2 regions of the Streptomyces sp. NPDC048297 genome follow, and region 2 is predicted to be linked to the other one. Evidence: predicted binding sites of a transcription regulator. Region 2 holds the regulator's gene; the other holds the start of a gene.
What was found. The regulator HrcA, encoded in region 2, represses chaperone genes, less so after heat shock. The targets are predictions, from matches to a motif close to TTNGCACTCNGNNNNNCNGAGTGCNAA.
Positions count from the first base shown of each region.

Region 1: groL (chaperonin GroEL) is a predicted target of HrcA. The motif match lies at 1,498-1,524, and genes of this name have one in related genera.

Region 1 covers NZ_JBICZA010000028.1:71,785-75,193, reverse strand. Annotated here, with positions in the region: gene thrC (threonine synthase) at 1-426, shown strand, start outside; gene ACGFYV_RS27235 (MoaD/ThiS family protein) at 423-698, shown strand; gene ACGFYV_RS27230 (cold-shock protein) at 1,131-1,337, shown strand; gene groL (chaperonin GroEL) at 1,687-3,309, shown strand.
Region 2 covers NZ_JBICZA010000010.1:144,564-147,972, forward strand. Annotated here, with positions in the region: gene dnaJ (molecular chaperone DnaJ) at 1-784, opposite strand, end outside; gene hrcA (heat-inducible transcriptional repressor HrcA) at 785-1,801, opposite strand; gene ACGFYV_RS13730 (MBL fold metallo-hydrolase) at 1,974-2,741, shown strand; gene ACGFYV_RS13735 (DUF3097 domain-containing protein) at 2,776-3,409, shown strand, end outside.

The sequences.
Region 1 (3,409 bases), on a different contig from region 2:
GCCCAGGCCGAGGGCTGCTCGCCGGTGTCGACCGCGTTCAAGGCCGGGCACGACGTGGTCCGCCCGCAGAAGCCGGACACCATCGCCAAGTCGCTGGCCATCGGCAACCCGGCCGACGGGCCGTACGTCCTCGACATCGCGCGCCGCACCGGCGGTGCCGTGGAGGACGTGACGGACGAGCAGGTCGTCGACGCCATCAAGCTGCTGGCCCGCACCGAGGGCGTGTTCGCCGAGACGGCGGGCGGTGTGACGGTCGGCGTCACGAAGAAGCTGATCGAGAACGGCGTCCTGGACCCGACGCTCACCACGGTCGTCCTGAACACCGGTGACGGCCTCAAGACCCTGGACGCGGTGGCCGGCACCGGCCTGACCGCGACCATCCGCCCGACCCTGGACTCCTTCCGAGAGGCTGGCCTCGCATCATGAGCGTGACCGTTCGCATTCCCACGATCCTGCGCACCTACACCGGCGGTCAGGCCGAGGTCCCCGCCGAGGGCGGGACCCTCTCCGAGGTCATCGCGGACCTGGAGAAGAACCACACCGGGATCGCCGCCCGCGTCCTGGACGACCAGGGCAAGCTGCGCCGCTTCGTCAACGTGTACGTGAACGACGACGACGTCCGCTTCGAGCAGGGCCTGGAGACGGCCGTCCCGGACGGGGCCGGCGTCTCGATCATTCCGGCCGTCGCCGGCGGCTGAGAATTCCCCAAGGCGACGACAGCTACGGACTGTTCATCGAATGGCCCCCTCCGTGAGAGAAGCGGAGGGGGTCATTCTGTGTGATTGAGCGCGGTACAGTTGGGGAACGCGTTCCCGCCCGGACGGGGTGGGGGCCCTGAAAAGATGCCGCGCACCCGATAAGAAATAGCCAAAAGGCTCGGGTTATATGCGGCATTTGTGGTTTTTGCGGGGCCCGACTTGCCCTGCCTTCGGGCGACTTCTCGCCACATTCCGGACCGGTCACGTCCAGATTTCTCGTCCGATTGACCTGTTGCAGACGGCAGTTGGACAGATACATTCAGCCGCGGTCGACGCGTTCCGGCGCACGCCCCCGACCGATTGGGGGGTGAGGTCTGACCCGGATCCGCGAAGTGCGGATCTGTGCAAGGGCCAGTAATAGGGGAGTTGGGCATGGCTCAGGGCACCGTCAAGTGGTTCAACGCGGAGAAGGGGTACGGCTTCATCGCGGTCGACGGTGGTGCGGATGTTTTCGTCCACTACAGCGCGATTCAGATGGACGGATACCGCACCCTGGAAGAGGGGCAGCGGGTCGACTTCGAGATCTCGCAGGGCCAGAAGGGCCCGCAGGCGGACATGGTCCGGCTGGCGACCGGCTGAAGCACGCGTCGACTGAAAACGACGTTCTTCTTCGAAGGGCCCGTGCCTCCTGGGGCACGGGCCCTTCGGCGTGCCCGGACGTGACCTGGCCGTGCCCCGGGCGCGTCCTCGTCGCCCTGTTCGCGCGCGGCTGACGCCACCTCCCACATCCCGTGAGCCGCTTGCACTCGACCATGCCGAGTGCTAATCATTGGCGTTAGCACTCTGAAGGTGAGAGTGACAAAAAAGGACCGGGTCGGTGAGGCCCGCAGGCCACGTGGGGCAAGGAACCACAGGCCGGCGAGCCGTCCGTCGCGGGCGCGGGCGCGGTCCGAAGGAATCACCCCCAGTCCTGGAGGGACCACTTCACATGGCCAAGATCATCGCGTTCGACGAGGAGGCGCGGCGCGGCCTCGAGCGCGGCATGAACCAGCTCGCGGACGCCGTCAAGGTGACGCTCGGCCCCAAGGGCCGCAACGTCGTCCTCGAGAAGAAGTGGGGCGCCCCCACGATCACCAACGATGGTGTATCCATCGCCAAGGAGATCGAGCTCGAGGACCCGTACGAGAAGATCGGCGCCGAGCTGGTCAAGGAAGTCGCCAAGAAGACGGACGACGTCGCCGGTGACGGTACGACCACCGCGACCGTTCTCGCCCAGGCCCTGGTCAAGGAAGGCCTGCGCAACGTCGCCGCCGGTGCCAACCCGATGGCTCTGAAGCGCGGTATCGAGAAGGCCGTCGAGGCCGTCTCCGCCGCCCTGCTGGAGCAGGCGAAGGACGTCGAGACCAAGGAGCAGATCGCCTCCACCGCGTCCATCTCCGCCGCCGACACCCAGATCGGCGAGCTGATCGCCGAGGCCATGGACAAGGTCGGCAAGGAAGGCGTCATCACCGTCGAGGAGAGCAACACCTTCGGTCTGGAGCTTGAGCTCACCGAGGGCATGCGCTTCGACAAGGGCTACATCTCGGCGTACTTCGCGACCGACATGGAGCGCATGGAGGCGTCGCTCGAGGACCCCTACATCCTCATCGCCAACTCCAAGATCTCCTCGGTCAAGGACCTGCTCCCGCTGCTGGAGAAGGTCATGCAGTCGGGCAAGCCGCTGCTGATCATCGCCGAGGACGTCGAGGGCGAGGCCCTGTCGACCCTGGTCGTCAACAAGATCCGCGGCACCTTCAAGTCCGTCGCCGTCAAGGCCCCGGGCTTCGGTGACCGCCGCAAGGCCATGCTCGGCGACATCGCCATCCTCACGGGCGGCGAGGTCATCTCCGAGGAGGTCGGCCTCAAGCTGGAGAACGCGACCCTGGACCTCCTGGGCCGCGCCCGCAAGGTCGTCATCACCAAGGACGAGACCACCATCGTCGACGGCGCCGGCTCCTCGGAGCAGGTCGGCGGTCGCGTGAACCAGATCCGCGTCGAGATCGAGAACAGCGACTCGGACTACGACCGCGAGAAGCTGCAGGAGCGCCTGGCGAAGCTCGCCGGCGGTGTCGCGGTCATCAAGGCCGGTGCCGCCACCGAGGTGGAGCTCAAGGAGCGCAAGCACCGCATCGAGGACGCCGTCCGCAACGCGAAGGCCGCCGTCGAGGAGGGCATCGTCGCCGGTGGTGGCGTGGCCCTGCTGCAGACCACCGGTGTCTTCGAGAAGCTGGAGCTGGAGGGTGACGAGGCGACCGGCGCCAACGCCGTGAAGCTCGCCCTTGAGGCCCCGCTGAAGCAGATCGCCGTCAACGCCGGCCTTGAGGGCGGTGTCGTGGTGGAGAAGGTGCGCAACCTGACCCCGGGCCACGGCCTGAACGCCGCGACCGGCGAGTACGTCGACCTGGTCGCCGAGGGCATCATCGACCCGGCGAAGGTGACCCGTTCCGCGCTGCAGAACGCCGCCTCCATCGCCGCGCTGTTCCTCACCACCGAGGCCGTCATCGCCGACAAGCCGGAGAAGGCCGCCGCGGCTGCTCCGGGCGGCATGCCGGGCGGTGACATGGACTTCTGATCGGCCTCTGGTTGATCGACGTCCTTACCGAGGGCGGCACTTCCTGTCTGCGACAGGGGGTGCCGCCCTCGGGCGTGTCCGGGATCACAACAGGCCCGGG
Region 2 (3,409 bases):
CGCGCCGCTGGAAGGTCTGGTGCGGCAGCTCGTGGATCTCGACGTACAGGTCACCGGCGGGACCGCCGCCGGGCCCGACCTCGCCCTCGCCGGCGAGCTGGATCCGGGTGCCGTTGTCGACACCGGCCGGGATCTTCACGGTGAGGGTGCGCCGCGACCGGACGCGCCCGTCGCCCGCGCACTCCGGGCACGGGGTCGGCACGACCGTGCCGAAGCCCTGGCACTGGGGGCAGGGCCGGGAGGTCATGACCTGGCCCAGGAAGGACCGGGTCACCTGGGAGACCTCACCACGACCGCGGCACATGTCACACGTCTGGGCGGACGTGCCCGGAGCCGCGCCCTCACCGTTGCAGGTGCCGCAGACGATCGCGGTGTCGACCTGGATGTCCTTGGTCGTCCCGAAGGCCGCCTCGTCCAGCTCGACCTCGAGCCGGATCATCGCGTCCTGGCCGCGCCGGGTGCGCGAGCGGGGCCCGCGCTGCGACGCCGTACCGAAGAACGCGTCCATGATGTCGGAGAAGTTGCCGAAGCCACCGGCCCCGAAACCGCCCGCACCGCCGCCGGCCTGCGAGAGCGGGTCGCCGCCGAGGTCGTAGACCTGCTTCTTCTGCGGGTCCGACAGCACCTCGTAGGCGGCGTTGATCTCCTTGAACCGCTCCTGGGTCTTCGGATCGGGGTTGACGTCCGGGTGCAGCTCGCGCGCGAGCCGACGGAACGCCTTCTTGATCTCATCCTGCGACGCGTCGCGGCGCACGCCGAGAACGGCGTAGTAGTCCGTGGCCACTTACGACTCCGCCAGGATCTGTCCGACGTACCGTGCCACTGCGCGTACCGCTCCCATCGTTCCCGGATAGTCCATGCGGGTCGGTCCGACCACGCCGAGCTTGGCAACCGCCTCGCCGCCCGAACCGTAGCCGACCGACACGACTGAAGTGGAGTTGAGTCCCTCATGGGCGTTCTCGTGCCCGATACGCACGGTCATGCCCGGATCCTTCGCCTCGCCAAGGAGTTTGAGGAGCACGACCTGCTCCTCCAGTGCCTCCAGGACGGGCCGGATGGTGAGAGGGAAGTCATGTCCGAAGCGGGTCAGATTGGCGGTTCCGCCGATCATCAGCCGCTCCTCGTTCTCCTCGACCAGTGTCTCCAGCAAAGTGGAGAGCACCGCCGAGACCGTACCGCGATCCTCGGCCTCGAAGGCGTCGGCCAGGTCCTCGACCAGATGCGGCACGTCGGTGAACCGGCGCCCCGCGACCCTGCTGTTCAGCCGGGCCCGCAGATCCGCCAGTGAGGTCTCCCCGAAGGGCGCCGGGCAGTCGATCATCCGCTGCTCGACCCGGCCGGTGTCCGTGATCAGCACGAGCATCACGCGCGCGGGGGCGAGCGCGAGCAGCTCCACGTGCCGCACGGTCGAGCGGGTCAGGGACGGGTACTGCACGACGGCGACCTGCCGGGTGAGCTGCGCGAGCAGCCGTACCGTGCGCGCCACGACGTCGTCGAGGTCGACGGCGCCCCCCAGGAAGTTCTGGATGGCGCGCCGCTCGGGCGCGGTCATCGGCTTGACGCCGGCGAGCTTGTCGACGAACAGCCGGTAGCCCTTGTCGGTGGGGATGCGCCCGGCGCTGGTGTGCGGCTGGGCGATGAAGCCCTCGTCCTCCAGGACGGCCATGTCGTTGCGCACGGTCGCCGGGGAGACGCCGAGATTGTGACGCTCCGTGAGCGCCTTCGACCCCACCGGCTCCTCGGTTCCCACATAGTCCTGGACGATGGCGCGCAGAACCTGCAGCCTTCGTTCACTCAGCATCCGCGCGCACCTCCATCACGTCTTCCCCACGGCTCCCCACGGCCCTTCGGATCCTGGCCTGGCACTCAACACGTGCGAGTGCCAGCCGTCCCCGGCCCAGTGTACGGCCGTGGGGTACTGACTGGGCAAGGTCCGTACCACGGTGACGGCCTGTGACGGCTAGCGTCGCGGTATGACGGTGACTTGGGAAGACCTGGGATGGCAGCGGCTGGCGGAGGGGGTCGGCCGGTGCCGGCTGCCCGGCTGGGACTGCACGGTGGGGCTGGTCGTCGGCGCGGGCACGGCGCTGTTGGTGGACGCCGGGTCGAGCCTCGCCGAGGGTGCGCGGCTGCGTGAGGCGGCGCGGCGGCTGACCGGCCGGCGTGTGACCCATCTCGCGCTGACCCACCCCCACTTCGACCATGTCTTCGGCGCGCCCGCGTTCGCCGGTGCGCGGGTGTACGCGGCGGTGGGCCTGGAGACGGTGTTCGCGCACGAGCGCGAGGACCTGCGGCTGGACGCGATCAGGAACGGCCTGCCGGTGGCGGACGCCCAGGAGGCGGTGGCCGCGCTGACCGCGCCGCGCCATCTGGTGAGCGGCGAGTGGACCCTCGACCTGGGCGAGGGCCGCCAGGTGCTGCTGGCGAACGTCGGTCCCGGCCACACCGCCCACGATCTCGCGGTCCTCGTCCCCGGCGCCCCGGGGACTCCAGGGACTCCCGAGACCCCGGGGACTCCCACGACCCCGGAGGTCGTCTTCTGCGGCGACCTCGTCGAGGAGTCCGGCGCACCCCAGGCCGGCCCGGACGCCGTACCCTCCCGCTGGCCGGACGCCCTGGACCGGCTGCTGGCGCTCGGCGGCGAGGACGCGCTGTACGTGCCCGGTCACGGAGCCGTGGTGGACGCGGCGTTCGTACGACGCCAGCGCGACGAACTGGCGTCCCGTTTCGGCGTGTCGTAGGCGCGGCCCCGGGGCTTCTCCTATCGTCATCCGAATGCGCCAGTACTCCCCCGACCTGACCCCTCCCTGGAAGAAGTCCCAGCCGGTGCCCGAGGTCCCGGCGGATCCGGGCCTGGTGGTGGAGGAGCCCGGTACCGGGTTCTGCGGTGCGGTGATCCGCTGCGAGGCGGGCACGGTGACCCTGGAGGACCGCTTCGGCAAGCACCGGGTGTTCCCGCTGGAGCCGCGCGGCTTCCTGCTGGAGGGGCGCGTGGTGACGCTCGTACGCCCATCGTCCGCGGCTCCGGCACGTCCCGCCCGTACGGCGTCCGGCTCGGTCGCCGTACCCGGCGCACGCGCGCGCGTGGCCCGCGCCGGCCGCATCTACGTCGAGGGCCGGCACGACGCCGAGCTGGTCGAGAAGGTGTGGGGCGACGACCTGCGCGTCGAGGGCGTGGTCGTGGAGTACCTGGAGGGCGTGGACGATCTGCCGGCGATCGTGGAGTCTTTCGCGCCGGGTCCGGACGCCCGCCTGGGGATCCTCGTGGACCACCTGGTCCCGGGCACGAAGGAGTGGCGCATCGCGGAGTCGGTGACGAGCGCGCACGCGCTGGTGGTGGGCCACCCGTACATCGACATCTGGGAGGCGGTGAAGCCGTCGTCCCTGGGCATCCCCGGCTGGCCCCGGG